DNA from 3 places in the Ruminococcus hominis genome. Region 1 is predicted to be linked to each of the others. Evidence: riboswitches for the same ligand, from Rfam matches in the RefSeq annotation. Region 1 holds a riboswitch; each other region holds the start of a gene.

Region 1 (6,240 bases):
CTCTCGTCCTTCATCTGAAAGTATGTAGGTTCGAAGCTGCCCGGATTTAACCAGTAATAATCCAGTGCAATCCAGGTTTCCATTGTGAATGATTGTCCCTTTTTTTACATACTGTGTGATTAAATTGTCTGAAATTATTTTTTTCTGTGTTGTGTTTAAGTCATTCCATAGTGGAAAACAATTTTCGAAGTTCATAACCGTTATCTCCTTTACGAACATAGTATACTTGCTTTTTTTAGATGCGTCAATTATGTAACTGGCATATGCCATAAATAGAAATAAAAAGAAGTGTAATAAAGTAAATTATCTTTTCTGTGATATCATCACAGAAGCAAGATCTTTTATGCGATATATTAAGTTCAAACAGGAGAAGGAGTTGAAAAATATGACATCAATAAATATAAATAAAGAAAAGTTTGGACAATTAATTCATAAAGAAAAACCGGTTTTGGTTGATTTCTGGGCACCTTGGTGTGGTTATTGCCGTAGAATTGGAGCGGCTTATGAAAAAATAAGTGAAGAATACAGCGATATTCTTATTGCTGGAAAAGTAAATATTGATGAAGAACCACAGATTGCAGAAGCTGAAAAGATTGAGATAATTCCTACGCTGGTTTTATATCGGGATGGAAAGGCAATAGATTCTATTGTTGCACCTGAATCAAAAATAATGATAGAGAATTTTATTAATGAAGCATTGGAAAAATAAAAGGAGGACTGCTGTATGAATGAAAATCATATTTACGATATGATTATCGTGGGGGGAGGACCTGGAGGGTATACTTCAGCATTATACGCAGCCAGAGCAGGATTTGATACAATTGTTTTAGAAAAATTATCTGCAGGTGGTCAGATGTCATTGACCTGGCAGATTGATAACTATCCTGGTTTTGAAAATGGAATTGACGGATTTTCATTGGCAGAGAAAATGCAAAAACAGGCGGAAAAATATGGTGCTAAAAGTGAATATGCAGAAGTTTTTAATATGGATTTAGCAGGAAAGCTTAAGAGAGTAGAAACCAGTTCGGGAATTTATATTGGGAAAACAGTAGTGATAGCTACAGGAGCAAATCCAAGAGAACTTGGTCTTGATAAAGAAAAAGAATTGATAGGTCATGGAGTTGCTTATTGTGCCGCCTGTGATGGTATGTTTTATAAAGATAAGATTGTGGTTGTTGTTGGTGGTGGAAATTCTGCTATATCAGATGCTACTCTTTTAAGTCGAATTGCTAAGAAAGTTATCATTGTTCATCGAAGGGATACATTACGTGCAACAAAAATTTACAATGACCAGCTGATGAAAACTGAAAATATAGAGTTTCGATGGAATAGTACAGTAAAAGAACTGCTTTATGGAGAACGATTGACTGGTGTGCGGTTGAAAGATACAGTTACAGGAGAAGAAAACATTATAGAATGTGACGGCTTGTTTGTGAGTATAGGAAGAAAACCGACAATAGATTTTTTAGATAATCAGATAGAACTGGATAATAAAGGATATATTGTGGCAGGTGAAAATACTGAAACGAGTATTCCAGGTGTTTATGCTGTAGGAGATGTCAGAACAAAGTTACTTCGTCAGATAGTAACAGCTGTTGCAGATGGGGCTGTGGCAGTACATATGGCAGAAAAATATATGGGGAAAATGTAAAGTGAATTACGCCTTTTTGCATAGGAATTGTTTTGTTAAGTTAAACAATGAAACAGAAAATAGTCATTTTGATAGACCATATTTACTATAAATAATCAGAATTTGAATAGTGAACTTTTTATACTGAAATATGTATGATTTCAATAATGACATGAACTTATGGGAATGTATTGCGGATACTTTGTGAACTTTATCCTGATACAATGATTATGCTGATAAAAATAGCCCACACAAAGGGGCTGGGGAGTTGAAGTGTCGAAGACACTTTTTTAAAAGAATTTCAGGGAAAAATGAATATTTCTGAAGGTATACTGGTTCTTGAAAAATTTGTAGGAATATAAAAATATAGATGTATAAGAGAAAATCAAATCTTGTACACCTATTTTTATACAAGAAATTCGTAAAGTAAGGGGTCATTATTATGAGTAAAAAATTAGTGGCATTTTTCAGTGCAAGCGGAACAACAAAAAAGTAGCAGAAATGATTGCAGAGAAAGTAAAAGCAGATTTCTTATGCAAGGCAGGGAAAATTAGAGATGCCGGCGATCCAAGAGGGTGCGGATGCCAGAAAAATTGATGAGAAATTTCAGAATGGGCAGACACAATCAGCGTCATGGAAAGTGATGGAAAACCAAATCATAAAAAGACAAAATGTACTGTTGAAGAAAATACAGATTTATAAGTCTGCTTCAAGAGTTTGTGACAGGTGCAGATTCTTTCGGACAATTAAGCAATAGAATCTCAAATAGTATCATGATGGCGATAATGAGTACAGCTATTGCAATCTACTTCGGAAAATGGATAAAATCAATCATTCCGATGAACCTTATTCTACTATTACTTCTTGTGCACGTGGTCTATATCGGAATCCGAAGTTATGTGAAAGACTGGCGGGAGGAACGAGGCTATTACTAAAACAAAAAGAGAACAGGAAGATTTTGTAAAGTATCTTTCTGTTTTTTCTAAAGCAGACTATTGATTGTATTTATATTAAGTTTTCAACAACAATGTAACCATTGAAATTACATCTGTTTTTTGATATGATTACTGTCAAAGAGAGGTGTTTATAATGCAGATTTCAAGCAGATTTACAATGGCAATCCATATGTTTGCCTGTATAGATACATTTTCGGATCAGAAGATGACTAGTGATTTTATGGCAGCAAGCATTGGAACTAATCCGGTGATTGTTCGTAAAATATTGCAACAATTAAAGGCTGCTGGTCTTATTGAAGTTGCAAGAGGGACAGGCGGTGTGACAATTACCAGACCATTGGAGCAGATTACATTCCTTGATGTGTATAAAGCAGTGGAATGTGCACCAGATGAAGAACTGTTTCATTTTCATGAGAATCCCAATCAGAAATGTCCGGTAGGAAAGAATATTCACCATGTTCTTGATAAGAGACTGTTAGAAGTACAGAAGGCAATGGAGGAAAAACTTTCAGAAATGACACTTGCTGATGTGAAAAAAGATATTGCAGTGTATACAGAGGAAGAGTAGTCTACAGAAGGCTTCGGATGAGTGATTATATCATCACAATTTCCGGAGCCTTTTCGTTTTTCATAATCAATGTAAAATCTTCAAAAGGAGTTGTAACAAAAAAAGTTACAAAAAGCTTGATGTAACTATTGACATTACATTAAATGGATGATATTGTATAGCTGCAAGATGTAATAACCATTGTTACAACATATCGAGGAGGTAATTTAAAATGCAGAAAGTAGTAGAATTTTTACAGAAAAACCCGGTTCAGTATTTAGCAACCGTCGGAAGAGATGGAAAGGCAAAATGCCGTCCATTCATGTTCTGTTTTGAGCAGGACGGAAAGCTTTGGTTCTGTACTAACAACACAAAGGATGTTTACAAGGATATGTTAGCAAATCCTGAAGTAGAAGTATCAGTATCTTCCCCTGAATACGCATGGATTCGCCTTCATGGCAAAGCAGTATTTGAGGACAACAAGAGTGTAAAGGAAGGATGCATGAACAATCCTATCGTTAAGGGACAGTACCAGACAGCAGATAATCCTATTTTTGAGGTATTCTATCTTGAAAATCCGCATGGTTTAATCGCAGATTTCTCTGGAAATCCACCTTATGAATTTTAAAGATAATTAACAGAAAAAATTACAGTCTTCGGGGCAAGGTGTAATTCCTGACCGGCAGTATAGTCTGCGAGCAAAAGCTGATATGGTGCAATTCCATAACCGACGGTAAAGTCCGGATGAGAGAAGATATGATAAAACAAGTCCCGCAGGGAATCCCGTCCTGCGGGCTGTTTTAATTGCCATGATGACATATAAAAAACTTACACCGATACTGAAAGGAGAGACTTTGAAATGACAAAAATGGATTATCTTAAACTTCTGGTGGATGAAATTCATTCAACAACAGTTGCAACGATAGGTTCAGATGGACATCCTCAGACAAGAATCATAGATATGATGTACTATGATGAAGAAGGTGTGTATTTCCTTACAGCAAAGGGAAAAGCATTTTATGACCAGTTAATGGAGCAGCAGTATGTGGCAATATCCGCAACAAAAGACAAAATTGCGGTGTCTCTGCGTGGAAAAATAAAGAACATCGGAAAAAAGAATCTTGATATTATGTTTGAAAAAAATCCATATATGAAGAAAATCTATCCGGGAGATACGAAAGATGCAATCGAAGTGTTTCGGCTGTATGAGGCACAGGGAGAGTATTTTGATATCAGCAATCCATCAAATATTGTGAGGGATACTATAACAATTGGAAAAACCGAGGCAGTTCAGACAGGGTATTTTATTGGAAAAGAATGTATTGGATGCAAACTGTGTTACTCTGTATGTCCGCAAAAATGCATTGATATATCTTCAGTTCCGGTTACTATCAACCAGAATCATTGTCTGCATTGCGGAATATGTGCAGAAATTTGTCCGAAGCAGTGTATTGAGAAAAGAGGTTCATTATGATTTTTAAGAAAATCAGAAAAGGGCATGCTGACTGGAGAAACTTTTTATGTAGTACTCCGGCAAGGGATTATGTATTCCAAAAGGATGCATATGAAGACCAGATTGACAGGGCAGCAAAGAATATAAGAAATACAGACTGTGTTATAATCGGGGCAGGAGCCGGGGCATCGACAGCTGCGGGAATCCAATATGGTGGTAAAAGGTTTACAGACAATTTTGCAGAATTTATAAAAAAATACGGTGAGTACTACATGACAGATATGTATGCAGCCGGATTTTATCCATATCCGTCTGAGGAGGCAAAGTGGGGATACTGGTCAAAACATGCATTGATGAACCGCTTTGATCCTCCGGCATTGCCGCTTTATACAGAGCTTTATGATATTGTAAAGAACAAAGAATATTTTGTACTTACAACCAATGTGGATCATCAGTTTTATAAAGCGGGATTCGATGAAAAAAGAATATTTGCAACACAGGGAGATTATGGGAAAATCCAGTGCCAGAAAGCCTGTCATCCAAAGACTTACGATGCAAAAGACCTGTTTCGTAAAATGGATAAAGCAAGAAGAGAATGCCTGATTCCATCAGAACTTGTACCAAAATGTCCGGTGTGTGGCGGCAATATGGCTATGAATCTCCGTTGTGATAATTATTTTGTGGAAGATGAAGCGTGGCATGAGGCAGCCGACAGGTATGCGGGGTTTCTGGAACAGCATAAAGATAAAAAGGTTGTTCTTTTGGAACTTGGAGTTGGATTTAATACGCCGATTATTATACGTTTCCCTTTTGAAAAGATGGTGAGGGAGAACTCGTCTTATAGTTTGATACGCCTGAATATGGATGAAGCGGTAGTTCCGGAAAGCTTCGGGGAACGTGCAATCGGTATTGGCGGTGATATGGCAAAGGCAATTACTGATATAAGGGGGCTGGTATTATGACACAGGATGAGCGAAGAGAATATCTGATTCAGTATCTTTTAAAAGAAGAAATACCGTTTGGCAGACAGAACATTCCTACGGATAAGCAGGGGCAGGAAAATCTGCTCCGCTCACTTATGAATGTCAGACCGCCAAGACCAATCAGTAATGATTTTTTGAAAATACAGGATGAGTATCTTACAGAAAGAAATATAGAGCGTGGAATCACAGATGTTGACACGCTTGCACCTGTAAAATCCGATTCGAGATTATATATCTGGCAGGGGGATATTACCACTTTGAAATGTGATGCGATCGTGAATGCGTGTAACTCACAGATGCTTGGTTGTTTTTCACCGATGCATGCCTGTATTGATAACTTTATTCATACTTATGCTGGAATGGAACTTCGTCTGAAAATGCATGAAATTATGGCAAAGCAGGGGCATGAAGAAGAGACCGGCAAAGCAAAGATAACATCGGGATACAATCTTCCGACAAAATATATTCTTCATACGGTAGGACCTATTATACAATGGAAAGTCACAAAAGAAGATGAAGACCTGTTGGCAAACTGCTACACAGAGTGCCTAAAGCTTGCAGCTGATACTGGTGTGGAATCTATTGCATTCTGTTGTTTGTCTACAGGTGTATTCCGTTTTCCACAGCAACGAGCTGCCGAGATTGCAACGAACACTGTAAAGCAGTATCTT
Region 2 (6,240 bases), 1.9 Mb from region 1:
GTCTGAAGCTGCAGACCACAGTCACATCTAAGCGAGCCAAATGCATCACCTGTCAGGCACTCCGAATGTACCCTGCAAAGTACATCTTCACCGTCTCCGATATCACCTTTTACCAGTGCAAGATGATGTTCTCCTGTAATATCATTGATATATCCGTGAAGTCTGAAATCTCCATACTGCGTCGGAAGGTCTGCAACCGCCTCTTCTTTTACATGTTTTTCATGGATTCTCATGTAATCCTGAAGATCACGGATCGTAATAAATGTAAGATTATGCTCTTTTGCAAGTTCCCACAACTGTGGTGTACGCATCATTGTACCATCTTCTTTCATAATCTCACAACACACGCCGCATTCTTTCAATCCAGCCAGTCTCACCAGATCAGTCGTTGCCTCTGTGTGTCCGTTCCGCACCAGGACTCCGCCTTTTCTGGCAATGAGTGGAAATACATGTCCCGGTCTTCTGAAATCTTCCGGCTTCGCATCTTCATCCACACATTTCATGATTGTATAGGAACGTTCTGCTGCCGAAATACCTGTCGTCGTATCAACATGGTCCACTGCAACGGTAAATGCTGTGCTGTGATTATCGGTATTCTCCGCAACCATCGGTGGAAAGTTAAGCCTTGCTGCAATTTCCGCACTCATCGGTGTACAGATAAGCCCTTTCGCATAAGTCGCCATAAAATTGATATTCTCCTGTGTTGCAAACTCTGCTGCACATACCAGATCCCCTTCGTTCTCTCTGTCCGGATCATCTGTAACCAGAATAACCTTTCCTTCCCTCAGATCCCTTAGTGCCTCTTCGATTGTATTGTACTGATTGTTTTGTGACATTCTATTTATCCTCCTGTTCTAAAATCCGAATTCCTGCAAAAATTCCATCGTAATTCCGGATTCTTTTTTCTCTTCTTCACTCTTTCCAAGGCCTAACAGCCTTTCTACGTATTTTCCGATCACATCATTCTCCAGATTCACTGAATCGCCCGGTACTTTTTCCAAAAGCGTCGTTTCTTCTCCTGTATGCGGGATAACCGATACCTGAAATCCCTCTTCCTCTACTTTTGCCACCGTCAGGCTGATGCCATCTATACAGATGGAGCCTTTTTCTACGATCAGATGTAATATCTGCGGCGATGTTCCAATAGATACCCAGATGGCATTCTCCTCCCGGGTCAGAGACCGGATCACACCGGTTCCGTCAATATGACCGCTTACGATATGTCCTCCAAATCTTCCGTCTGCAGCCATTGCCCGTTCCAGATTCACCTGACTTCCGACTTTACAGCTTCCCAGACTGCTTCTCCTGATGGTCTCTGCCATCACATCTGCAGTAAATCCATCCGGCTGAAGTGATGTAACTGTCAGACACACTCCATTGACTGCGATACTGTCACCGATCTTCGTTCTTTCCAATACCTTCTTCGCCTTGACTGCCAGAACTCCCGACTCTCCGGTCAGCTGCATATAGCGGACCGATCCTTTCTCTTCTACGATTCCTGTAAACATGGCCCCTCCTGTTCTTTTTCACATACCTGACAGATTATCCTGATGTCTTCACCGATCCGGCAGATATCCGTACATTTCAGTTTCAATGCTTCTGATGGAAGTCCGATGCCGACTCCTTCCACCGGTGTCTTACTGTTCTTTCCGCCAAATAATTTTGGTGCGATAAAACAGTGTACCTCTTTTACAATTTCTGCCCGCAGTGCACTGTCGTTCAGCGTGCCCCCGCCTTCCAGCAGAATGCTGTCAATGCCCTCATTTCCAAGATATGTCATCAGCTTTTTAAGGTCTATCTGACCTTTTTCATCCGGACAGCAGACAGTATCCACGCCTTTCGCATGTAACCGTTCTATTTTTTCTGTTATTTCTTCGTTCTCTTCCCGTCCTGCATAAGCCACGATTGTCCGGTACTCTTTTGCGCTTCTTACGATCTGGCTGTCAAGCGGTATCCTAAGACTGCTGTCGCATACTATTCTGACCGGACTTTTCCATCCTTCTACCCGGACATTCAACATCGGATCATCCGCAAGTACAGTCCCGATACCGGCCATAATACCCATATACCGGTGCCGCATATGCTGCACTTCCTGTCGGGCCGGTTCTCCTGTGATCCACTTCGATGCACCCGTCTTTGTCGCAATTTTCCCATCCAGTGTCATGGCATATTTCATCACTACATACGGTGTCTTCGTCGTAATATAATGGAAGAACACCGGGTTCAGATGGTCACATTCTTCCCGCATAAAATCCTGAACTACTGTAATTCCCGATTCACGCAATATCTGTGCACCTTTTCCTGCCACCTTTGGATTCGGATCCCTGGAACCAATCACCACTTTTTTAATCTTCTGTTCTATGATCGCTTCCGTACACGGCGGTGTCTTGCCATAATGACAGCATGGTTCCAGCGTAACATAGATTGTCGCACCCTCTGCCGATTCTGTAAGCGATGCGATTGCATTGCGCTCTGCATGAAGTTCTCCGCATTTTTTATGATAACCTTCCCCGATGATCCGGCCATCTTTTACGATCACCGCACCTACCATCGGATTCGGATTCGTCCATCCTTCTCCCTTTTTTGCAAGCTGGATTGCCCGGAGCATGTATTCCTGATCCGTCATTTCTCTTCCTTCTTTCTTAGTTATACAAAAACCCCTGCAGGATACCTACAGGGGAAATGATCTGTTACATATAACTGACAAATGATCTGTTAACCAAAAAAGCTCTGAAATGGATCACCATCTCAGAGCTCAGACACTACATTCATCTATTAAAATAACTGTACCATCATCTTCTTTCATCCAGACTATACTGTCGGCTCCGGAATCACACCGGATCATGCCTCTCGGCCCGCGGGCTTTACCGCCGGTAGGGAATCACACCCTGCCCTGAAGATTTCGTTTTCTTTTATCATAATACTTTATATATCATTTGTAAAGCAAAAGTTTGGAAATAGCAAACCCCGTCCCTATCCGGCACTTTTCCCCATTGCCTATCCATTTTGGATTTGCTACAATATTCAAGTCGAACGTCCGTGAGACTTGGCGCGTGATTCTGGTCAGCGAAGCTGACATATTCCTATCAGAATCACTGCGCATCCTCGCGGAGCGTTTATCTCAGTCGGAGATTGGACTCCCACTGAGACAAATTTGCTATTACTCACCACCTGAAGAGGTGGGAGTCTTCTCGACTGAGATAAAAACCTATCAAGGAGGACCTGCACATGAACACGATTGAACAATTAGATGAGCTTCAGAAGAAAGCAATACATACCCCGGAATTAAAAAACCGGTTTCTTGCATCAAAAAAGGCAGAAGACCCATTGGGGGAATTCTGCCTGATTTGTCAGCAAGAGGGCTATGATATCTATCCTATGGATATCATTCAAGCCGGAGATGAATTTTACGCCACAATGAAACGAAGCACCAATGGCGGTGGAGAAAATTCTCCTGTTCTCACTTGCGAAGATGATGCATATGAACTATTTTTCGCCGGTCTTGAAACCGACAACTGATTTAAGTCCTGTCTAGCACCTGGCTAAAAACTTATTTGCGTTTTCTTCTCTTCCATGTCACTCCACCGACACCTGCACCAAGTGAAGATACTGCAAGACCTAACCAACCAAGCACGCTTGTCACATCTCCTGTTTTAGCAGCATTTGTTCCACTTGTCTTTGTTGTGTTGCCTGTTTTATTGGTTGTGCTATTCGTCTTATTTGTTGTCTGTGTTGTCTGACTTGATTTCTTAACCAGTCCTTTGATTGCACTGTTCAAAGTATTGCTTGCCTCATCCACTGCTGTCTGGCTTTCTTTTGCCTGCAAAGCACTCTTTGCTTTTGTAAGTGCTGTCTGCATTGCTTTCCAGCTATCTGCTGTGTAATCTGCTTCTTTCAACGCTTCTGCATCAGAGATTGCTTTTTCAAGTGAAGAAGTATCAACACTTACCGGCTGTTCTGCTTTTACAAGAGCTGCCTTTGCTGCATCCAATGTTGCTTTTGCCTGATCTACTGCTTCCTGACTTTCTTTTGCTTCTGCTACGCTTCTTGCATTGACAAGGGCTGCCTGATATGTTGCCCAGCTTTCTGCTGTATAGTCAGATTCTTTTAATCCATCTGCTTCTGCGATTGCTGCTTCCAGTGCAGAAGTATCAACTACAACCGGTGCCGGAGTTTCTCCTGCAACCTTATAAGTAAATGTAAGAGGGATTGTATATCCCGTTGAAGTTACTGTAATCTGGAATTCTGTTCCCGCTACCGCATCTTTAAATGGCGCTGCATCTGTCTTTAATGTTCCGTCACTTCCAATAATCTCAACTTTACCTCTTCCGGTTGCTGCATAATCTGTACCATTTACATTTACAGAAGTGATTTTCCCAATATATGAATTTAATGCATCAGCATCAAATCCTTCTGCCTGTACAAGTTTCTTATTCTCTGAATCATAAGCAGCTGGCATATTTGTTGTTGTCAGCAGGAAGGATGTAACAATATCTGCATATTTGCCATTTTTATCTTTTACTGTGAGCGTATATTTACCTGGCTCTATTGAACCTGCCGCTCTTGTTTCTGTGGTTGCCTTATATGTCAATACATTTCCTTCTACTGTCACGTCTAAACCATCCACACTATACTCTGGATCAAAGTCGTCCTGAAGATTCAATTCAATTGTTGTCTTACCTGCAGAAATATCTGAATCTGCAACCTTAACAGCATCTTCAGTTTTTGCAAATTTTACAGGAACATAAAGGTCTTCGATATCAATTGTATACAATCCATTTGTTGTGTAATATTCAATACTGTCAATTGTCTTGCCCATCATAGATGCATAATGTGCGGAAGATGTTGGGCACCCATGTACTGAATCTGTATATCCTGTACTCCAAGCCAGCTCATTTCCTCTCCAGATATTTTCAAGATGACGCATACCATATGCTGTTCCATCAGTTGTTTTTACAACAACCGCATTTACATTGGAAGATGTGATTTCATCTTTCGGAAGTCCATCGAGATTAAGCTGATAATCACCATAAGAAGACCGTGTTAATAATTCTGCTGTAACTCCTGTCAGAGCTTTTGCTCCCTGTCCTTTTACCTCACTGAATACAAGATTTCCATTTTCATCAAGTGAAACTTCTTTGTAGTTTGCAGGAGTCTCTGTTAATGGATAATAAGCATATGTTTCATTCTGGAATAACGTATCTTTTCCTTCCAGTGTTGTTGTAGATGTTTTTCCACGATTTGTTACTGTAATTTCTACCTTATCTGTATCTTTGACTTCTTTATATTTTGTAAGATCTACAGAAGAATCCACTTTTACTGCATATGTAATACCATCAATTTTAGAACCATCTTCATTTGCATGATAAGAACCGCCTGAAAGTCCCGTTGTGCGTGTTTTATTCAATGTAGCTGAAGTAAATGCATCCACTTCTACTTCATTGTTTGTTGTCTCTGCTTTATAGAATGCTGCATACGGAATATTCATAAGGACATATGTTTCTTTTGTCTCTGCCTTCACCAGATTATTGATTGCTTCTGTCAAATGTGTTGTCTGCTCTTTTACTTCTGCCTCCAATGGTTTTTCTTTTGCAAGCAGGTCTTTTGATTCCTGAAGTTCTGTCTGCAGATTGCTCCAGCTATCTGCTGTGTAATCTGACTCTGTAAGTCCTTCTGCCTCTGTTACTTTTGCCTGTAATGCTGCAAGATCTTCTGCACTTGCTTCTTTTTCTTCTAATGCAAGATTATCTGCTCCTACTTCAAATTCATATGTGTAATCTTCATATCCAAGTGCATATACTGTCAGTTTCCAATATCCTGTTCCGTCTGTTCCTGCTGGTAACTGGCATCTCTCTGATTCTGTCAACGCAAGCTGGATTCCCATTGATTTGTGCATCCAGTTGTCTGATGCGAACTTTGTTCCATATGTTGCAACTGCATTTGTTCGGCTGCTGTCTGAACCATAGTATGTCCACTCTACTGCCTGCATATTTGCTCCCAGGTCTCCGTAGTTTCCATCCAAGTCTACTCTCAGGAAATCTCCGAATGCTCCTGTATTTTTCCTTTCATCTGTTGTTTTTCTTACAGATGGTGTTACATCCGCTTTCTTTAAGCTGACATCTTTCAGTCCGGATTCTGTTCCATCATTCTTTCTTGCTGAGAACTCAAAACTTCCGTCATCATTCTTTGTCGCTTCTTTTAAGCCATTTGTATTATCTGTTACATTTGCTGTCACTTCAT
Region 3 (6,240 bases), 1.1 Mb from region 1:
AGGAAAACTGCAAAGTAGGTTCCTATAATATAGTAGAAAAAACTCCGCTGGCAGCAGGCAATGCAAATTACGCAGTGTCTTTAACACCGGGAACACTGCGCATCCAGCCAAAACCATTAGGCGTTGCATGGAATACAGATGGAACTGTGGTATATACAGGAAAAGAAGCAAATGTATCAGCAGAATTTACAGGTGTATTGTTTAAGGATGATTGTAAAGCAGTTGTAGAAGGTGGAAATGCAGTGAAGCCAGGAAAATACACAGCTAATATTGTCAGAATGACTGGCGAACAGAGTGATAATTATGTTCTCAAAGGAGAAGACTCGGAATATCAGATGGAATACCAGATTGTGAAGAAAGAAGAAATGAAGCAGCAAGATACGAAAAAGCCTGATACAAAAGGAACAACAACAGGTAAACCAGTGAAAAAAGTAAAGACAGGAGATACCTTTAGCTGGATATGGATTATTACAATGGCAGGGTCACTTGTTGTGATAGGTGGAGTAGGTTATTTTATAAAAAGAAAAAGGAAGTAATTGCTATTTAGTTCACGACGGACTCTAAGCAAGAAAAGACTGTGCACTCCTGCTCAACTTCGTCGGGCAAGCCCGACTCCAATTCGCTGGATTGCATAGTCTTTTTCTTGCTTTGTGGTGTATCGTGATTGAAATAGGTGGAATGATGAAGGATTTACTTTTCTGGCGCCTGATGTATCTATATCATGAGGTTATTTGCTGTCGCAGATGCTTTTTTGACAACTGATGTATCTGCAAGACCTTGATATTCGCTGTTGCAGATGCTCTTTTGGCAGCTGTTGTATCTGCAACTTACTTTTCTTTGAGCTTGCAGATACTTTTCAGCCTGCCTGGCATGTACAATTGCATCTGCATCTTGCCTTTTCTGGGATTTAAAGATACTCCCTTTGCAAATTTTGCATCTACATCCCATATTTTCGATAACGTGAAGATGCTCCTCGTTGAAATTATGCATCCTCAACTTGCCCTTCCTATAACTTGCAGATAACCCCCGCAGAAATTGTGCATCCTCAACTTGCTCTTTCAATGCTTTGCGGATGTTCCCCATCAAAATTTTGCATCTTCAAGCCCCTAGAATCCATTATCGCAGATATCGCCACTCAATATCCTTTGTTGCTATTCACTTCACAACTTGAGCCAATACATTACTTACAAAAAAATGATATAAGAAATTCGAGCGAATATGGAGTGAGCGTTGGAGACACTTAGAGCGTAAATTTTTGTGTTAATGAATTTGAACGAACGTGTTTGAAGCTGCATAGCAGCAAGTTTGAGTTCAAATTCATTTGCTTTTAGCAAAAATTTACGCCCTTATGTGTCACCCGCTCATGGAATCTGAGCAAGAATTCTTATATCAATTTTTTGTAAGGAACGTATTGCCAACTTAATGAACTAAATAGCAAATAAATATCTGACAATAGCGCTTAAAGAGTTGAAAATTCTAACGAAAAAAATATAAAAAAGCTCTTGATTTTTCTGGACAGTCTGATATAATAATCATGTTGCGTGTGACAAATAAGATAAATAAAGATGATGCGGAATGGTGTAATTGGCAGCACAGCAGACTCTGACTCTGTTAGTAGGGGTTCAAGTCCCTTTTCCGTAGCTTAGAATCTGGATTGTCCAGATTCTTTTATTATCGGAGTGTGGCTCAGCTTGGTAGAGCGCTACGTTCGGGACGTAGAGGTCGCGTGTTCGAATCACGTCACTCCGATGTTGTTATAGTATTTCACGAAGTCGATAAGGCTTCGTGATTTTTTTGTTTATAAGCAGATTGGGGTGGATTAACAGCTATCACTTTAAGAAAGTATAGTGTATAATGTCAATAATGAAGAAATAGCATATTTCATAAAAAGGGGAAACCGGCAATGGCAGATATCGCAAACATTTACAAAGCAGATGCATCAAGATATGATTTGATGCAGTACAACCGAGTGGGAAAAAGTGGCTTGAAATTTCCGGCAGTTTCGTTAGGCTTCTGGCATAACTTTGGAAGTAAAGATAATTATGATAACATGAAACAAATGTGTAGAACGGCGTTTGACCTCGGTATTACACAATTTGACCTAGCTAATAATTATGGTCCGGTATACGGAAGTGCAGAGAGTAATTTTGGTCGTTTAATGGAAGAGGATTTTCGGCCATATCGTGATGAGTTGGTGATTACAACCAAGGCAGGATATGATATGTGGGATGGACCTTATGGAAACTGGGGCAGCAGAAAATATTTGATGGCAAGTTTGGATCAAAGTCTGAAACGGATGAAATTAGATTATGTGGATATTTTCTATCACCACAGAATGGATCCTGACACTCCGCTTGAAGAAACAATGCAGGCACTTGCGGATATTGTAAGAAGCGGGAAAGCTTTATATGCGGGCGTTTCTAATTATAATAAAGAGTATACGGAAAAAGCAGTTTCTATATTAAAAGAACTTCATTGTCCATTTATAGTGAATCAAAGAAGATATTCGATGTTTGATCGAACGATTGAAGAGGATGGAGTGAAAAAATATTGCAAAGAAGCTGGGGTTGGGATTATTGCGTTTAGTCCATTGGCTCAGGGAATGCTGACAGATAAATATCTGGAGGGGATTCCGCAAGATAGCAGAATTGCCAGAGATAATCGTTTTTTACACAAAAGTGATTTGACAGAAGAACGTTTGAGGCAAATTGCAGAGTTAAATGAACTGGCAAAACAGAGAGGACAGACACTTGCACAGATGGCTTTGTCCTGGGTATTAAAAGACGATGAGGTATGCTCAGTATTAATCGGCGCATCAAAACCATCACAGATTAAAGAAAATATATCAATTGTTGAGCAGACATCATTTTCAGAGGAAGAATTGAAAATGATTGAGAAAATTTGTGAAAGATAGGAATGTAAAATGAGTGAACAGCCAAAGTGGATGGGAAAGCATTACTCGTTTTTCTGCAATAAAGAATGTGAGTATTTTCCATGTCATAAAACAAATCATCCGGAAGATTTTAATTGTTTATTTTGCTATTGTCCGTTATATACTCTGGGAGATAAATGTGGAGGAAACTTTCGATATACAGAGAGCGGGATTAAAGATTGCACAGAGTGTATGTTGCCTCACAAGAGAGAGAATTATGGTTATATTATAGGTAAATACGGAGAAATCATGGAAAAGGCAAGGAAAACAGATGAAAAGAAATAAAATAGTTTCTAATCAAAAGAGGATTTCAAGAATGTGGATGAAAATTTTGAAAAAAATCAGAAAACCAGAATTAATTTGTGAAAAACTCTTGATTTTATAAAAATACATGATTATACTTATATATGAAATTGAACAAAGAAATTCTTCGGGGTAGGGTGCAAGTCCCAACCGGCGGTATAGTCCGCGACCCACATAAGTGGTTGAACTGGTGACTCATAAGTTTGATGAGAATTCCAGTACCGACAGTAAAGTCTGGATGAGAGAAGAAATTGATGTCATAGAGATAACAAAGCCCCGGATTAGAAAATCCGGGGTTTCTTTTTTGACAACACTTCCAAGAAGACTTTCTTTCTTTTCAAAATCTGTTTGTTTTAAAGGAGAGAAAAAAGATGAGCACAGGTAGTAATATAGCAACAGCAGAAAAAACACAAAAAGTAGGAGTAAGAACGTTGGTTCAGATTGGTATGCTTGCAGCAATCGCAGTGGTATTGATGTTATTTGAGATTCCACTTCCATTTGCACCATCATTTTACAAGATTGATTTCAGCGAAGTTCCGGTAATGGTCGGATGTTTTGTAATGGGACCTTTGGCAGGTGCAGCAATCGAATTTGTTAAAATTCTTTTGAACTTTGTAATCAATGGAACAACTACAGCTGGTGTTGGAGAGGTAGCCAATTTTCTGGTAGGATGTGCATTGTGTGTACCGGCAGGTATTATTTACAAATATAAACGTACAAGAAAGGGCGCATTGCTTGGTATGATAGCTGGAACACTTTTGATGGTTGTTGTAGGAAGTGCAATGAATGCATTTGTATTGCTTCCGGTTTATGCAAAAGCATTTGGAATGCCAATCGATGCATTAGTAGCAATGGGAACTGCAGTTAATTCACACATCACAAGTCTTTCAACATTTGTGTTATTTGCAGTAGCACCATTTAACTTATTAAAAGGTATTTTGGTTTCACTGATTGTGTTATTGATCTACAAAAAAATCAGTCCTATTTTTAAAATGAGATAAGAATATAAAAAATAGTAGTGAAAAGAGGCGTTGGTATGCGTGGAACATACCAAGGTCTCTTTTTCAGTTTCGTTTTATAAAGGGACATATGTTATAATAGGAAGAAATAGAAAAAAGAAGAGGTGAGTGTGTGGAGACAAGTTTAATTTTATGTGCGGTTGTAATTATAACATGTATTTTAACAAATAAGTTGACAAACAGGATTGGAGTGCCGGCTGTTTTAGTGTTTATGGCGATTGGAATGGTATTTGGAAGTGAAGGGATTTTTAAAATTCCATTCGATAATTTTGGAATAGCGGAAAAAATTTGTTCTACGGCACTTGTCTTTATTATGTTTTATGGTGGTTTTGGAACAAGTTTAAAAGCGGCAAAGCCGGTTCTTAAACAATCAATTTGCATGTCAACATTGGGTGTTGTATTAACATCGGTATTGACAGGTATATTTTGTCATTACGTATTACATATGTCTCTTAAAGAAGGTATGTTGCTAGGCGCAGTTGTTGGTTCTACGGATGCAGCGTCAGTATTTTCTATATTACGATCAAAACAGTTAAACTTAAAAGATGGAACAGCATCTATTTTGGAAGTAGAAAGTGGAAGCAACGATCCAGTTGCTTATATGATGACGATGATCATTCTGAGTTGGATGTCGTTAAGCAATCAAAATATTGTCTGGATGCTAATAAAACAGATTGGGGTCGGTTTTTTGTTCGGAATTGGGATTGGTATACTTGCTGTATGGAGTTTGCAGCATATTGAATTTGAAATCGAAGGAATGGATACAATTTTGATGATCGCATTGGTGTTACTTGCCTATGCCGGTTCTGTATTGCTTGGAGGAAATGGATATCTGAGCGTATATTTACAAGGAATTATAATAGGAAATCAGAAGTTTGAACATAAAGTTGCATTAATTCATTTCTTTGATGGAATCAATCATCTGGCGCAGATTTTAATTTTCTTCTTGTTAGGATTACTTGTTTTCCCATCGCAATTATTGGGAATTGCAGGAAGTGCAATATTGGTTTTTATAGGTTTGACTTTTATCGCAAGGCCGATAGCAACTTTTTTGTTGCTTTTGGCATTCCGTGCAAGCTTTAAACAGAAAACCTTGATTGCATTTTCCGGATTGCGAGGCGCCGCTTCGATTGTATTTGCAATTATGGTGACGGTAAGCCCGGTTTATACGAAAAGTGATGTGTTTAACATCGTATTTTGTGTGGCGTTGATTTCTGTTACATTTCAGGGGCTTTTACTTCCGGTGGTTGCAGAACGACTTGATATGGTAGATGATGGACAAAATGTTATGAAGACATTTAGTGATTATCAGGAAGAACAACAGATTCAATTAATTCAAATGAAAATGGAAAAGGATCATAAGTATGTGGGTAAAAAGATTTCTGAACTGCGGATAAAAAATATGTTGATCGTCTTGATCAAACGTGGTGATGAGGATATTATCCCAAGGGCTGAGGTGAAGATAAAAGAAGGAGATATTCTTGTACTGAGCGCGCAATCCTATGAAGGGGATATTGATATGGTATTGAGGGAAGAAACGGTGGAAGAAGGAGATGGAAGAATCGGGTGTCAGATTAAAGATTTACCGAAAATGGAAGAGCGAATGATTGCGTTAATCCGACGAGAAGATGGCTCGACAGTTATCCCAAAAGGAGAGACGGTTATTCAAAAGGGAGATGTTCTGGCAATCAGTGGAAATTAAAATTTATTGTTGACAAGTTTGAAATTTTATATTAGAATGTCGACTCGTAACAAAATTGTAACATTTGTAATAAAAACGAAAAAAATGAATATAATTTATTATAACTCGTTAATTAAAGTGAAATAAAATTGCAAAGAATGTTACGAAATTGTAGGAGGAGACTATATGATTCAATATAAAAGATGGGTATCTATGGCGGTAGTTGCAACCACGGTTACGGTGATGACATTAGGTGTTAATACACAGGCTGCGGAGCATCATACAGAAATGATGTATGCATCCGA

Evidence for each region. Region 1 has a riboswitch for FMN ahead of H8S40_RS05810 (4Fe-4S binding protein). Riboswitches for the same ligand answer to the same signal wherever they lie in the genome.
Region 2: it holds a riboswitch for FMN, as region 1 does, so the genes downstream of both, ribD (bifunctional diaminohydroxyphosphoribosylaminopyrimidine deaminase/5-amino-6-(5-phosphoribosylamino)uracil reductase RibD) here and H8S40_RS05810 (4Fe-4S binding protein) in region 1, are expected to answer to the same signal.
Region 3: it holds a riboswitch for FMN, as region 1 does, so the genes downstream of both, H8S40_RS10530 (ECF transporter S component) here and H8S40_RS05810 (4Fe-4S binding protein) in region 1, are expected to answer to the same signal.

The regions. Positions count from the first base shown of each region.
Region 1 is NZ_JACOPE010000001.1:1,323,411-1,329,650, forward strand. It holds gene H8S40_RS05785 (Crp/Fnr family transcriptional regulator) at 1-270, opposite strand, end outside; gene H8S40_RS05790 (thioredoxin family protein) at 386-709, shown strand; gene trxB (thioredoxin-disulfide reductase) at 725-1,651, shown strand; gene H8S40_RS16110 (DUF6040 family protein) at 2,407-2,565, shown strand; gene H8S40_RS05800 (Rrf2 family transcriptional regulator) at 2,720-3,154, shown strand; gene H8S40_RS05805 (pyridoxamine 5'-phosphate oxidase family protein) at 3,366-3,761, shown strand; FMN riboswitch at 3,782-3,893, shown strand; gene H8S40_RS05810 (4Fe-4S binding protein) at 3,993-4,607, shown strand; gene H8S40_RS05815 (SIR2 family NAD-dependent protein deacylase) at 4,604-5,548, shown strand; gene H8S40_RS05820 (protein-ADP-ribose hydrolase) at 5,545-6,240, shown strand, end outside.
Region 2 is NZ_JACOPE010000001.1:3,267,069-3,273,308, forward strand. It holds gene H8S40_RS14840 (bifunctional 3,4-dihydroxy-2-butanone-4-phosphate synthase/GTP cyclohydrolase II) at 1-836, opposite strand, end outside; gene ribE (riboflavin synthase) at 855-1,508, opposite strand; gene ribD (bifunctional diaminohydroxyphosphoribosylaminopyrimidine deaminase/5-amino-6-(5-phosphoribosylamino)uracil reductase RibD) at 1,490-2,626, opposite strand; FMN riboswitch at 2,791-2,905, opposite strand; gene H8S40_RS14855 (hypothetical protein) at 3,229-3,519, shown strand; gene H8S40_RS14860 (penicillin-binding Tp47 domain C-containing protein) at 3,551-6,240, opposite strand, start outside.
Region 3 is NZ_JACOPE010000001.1:2,377,525-2,383,764, reverse strand. It holds gene H8S40_RS10560 (MBG domain-containing protein) at 1-536, shown strand, start outside; tRNA gene H8S40_RS10550 (tRNA-Gln) at 1,570-1,641, shown strand; tRNA gene H8S40_RS10545 (tRNA-Pro) at 1,676-1,749, shown strand; gene mgrA (L-glyceraldehyde 3-phosphate reductase) at 1,904-2,914, shown strand; gene H8S40_RS10535 (cysteine-rich small domain-containing protein) at 2,924-3,217, shown strand; FMN riboswitch at 3,355-3,489, shown strand; gene H8S40_RS10530 (ECF transporter S component) at 3,607-4,236, shown strand; gene H8S40_RS10525 (potassium/proton antiporter) at 4,367-5,956, shown strand; gene H8S40_RS10520 (cell wall hydrolase) at 6,122-6,240, shown strand, end outside.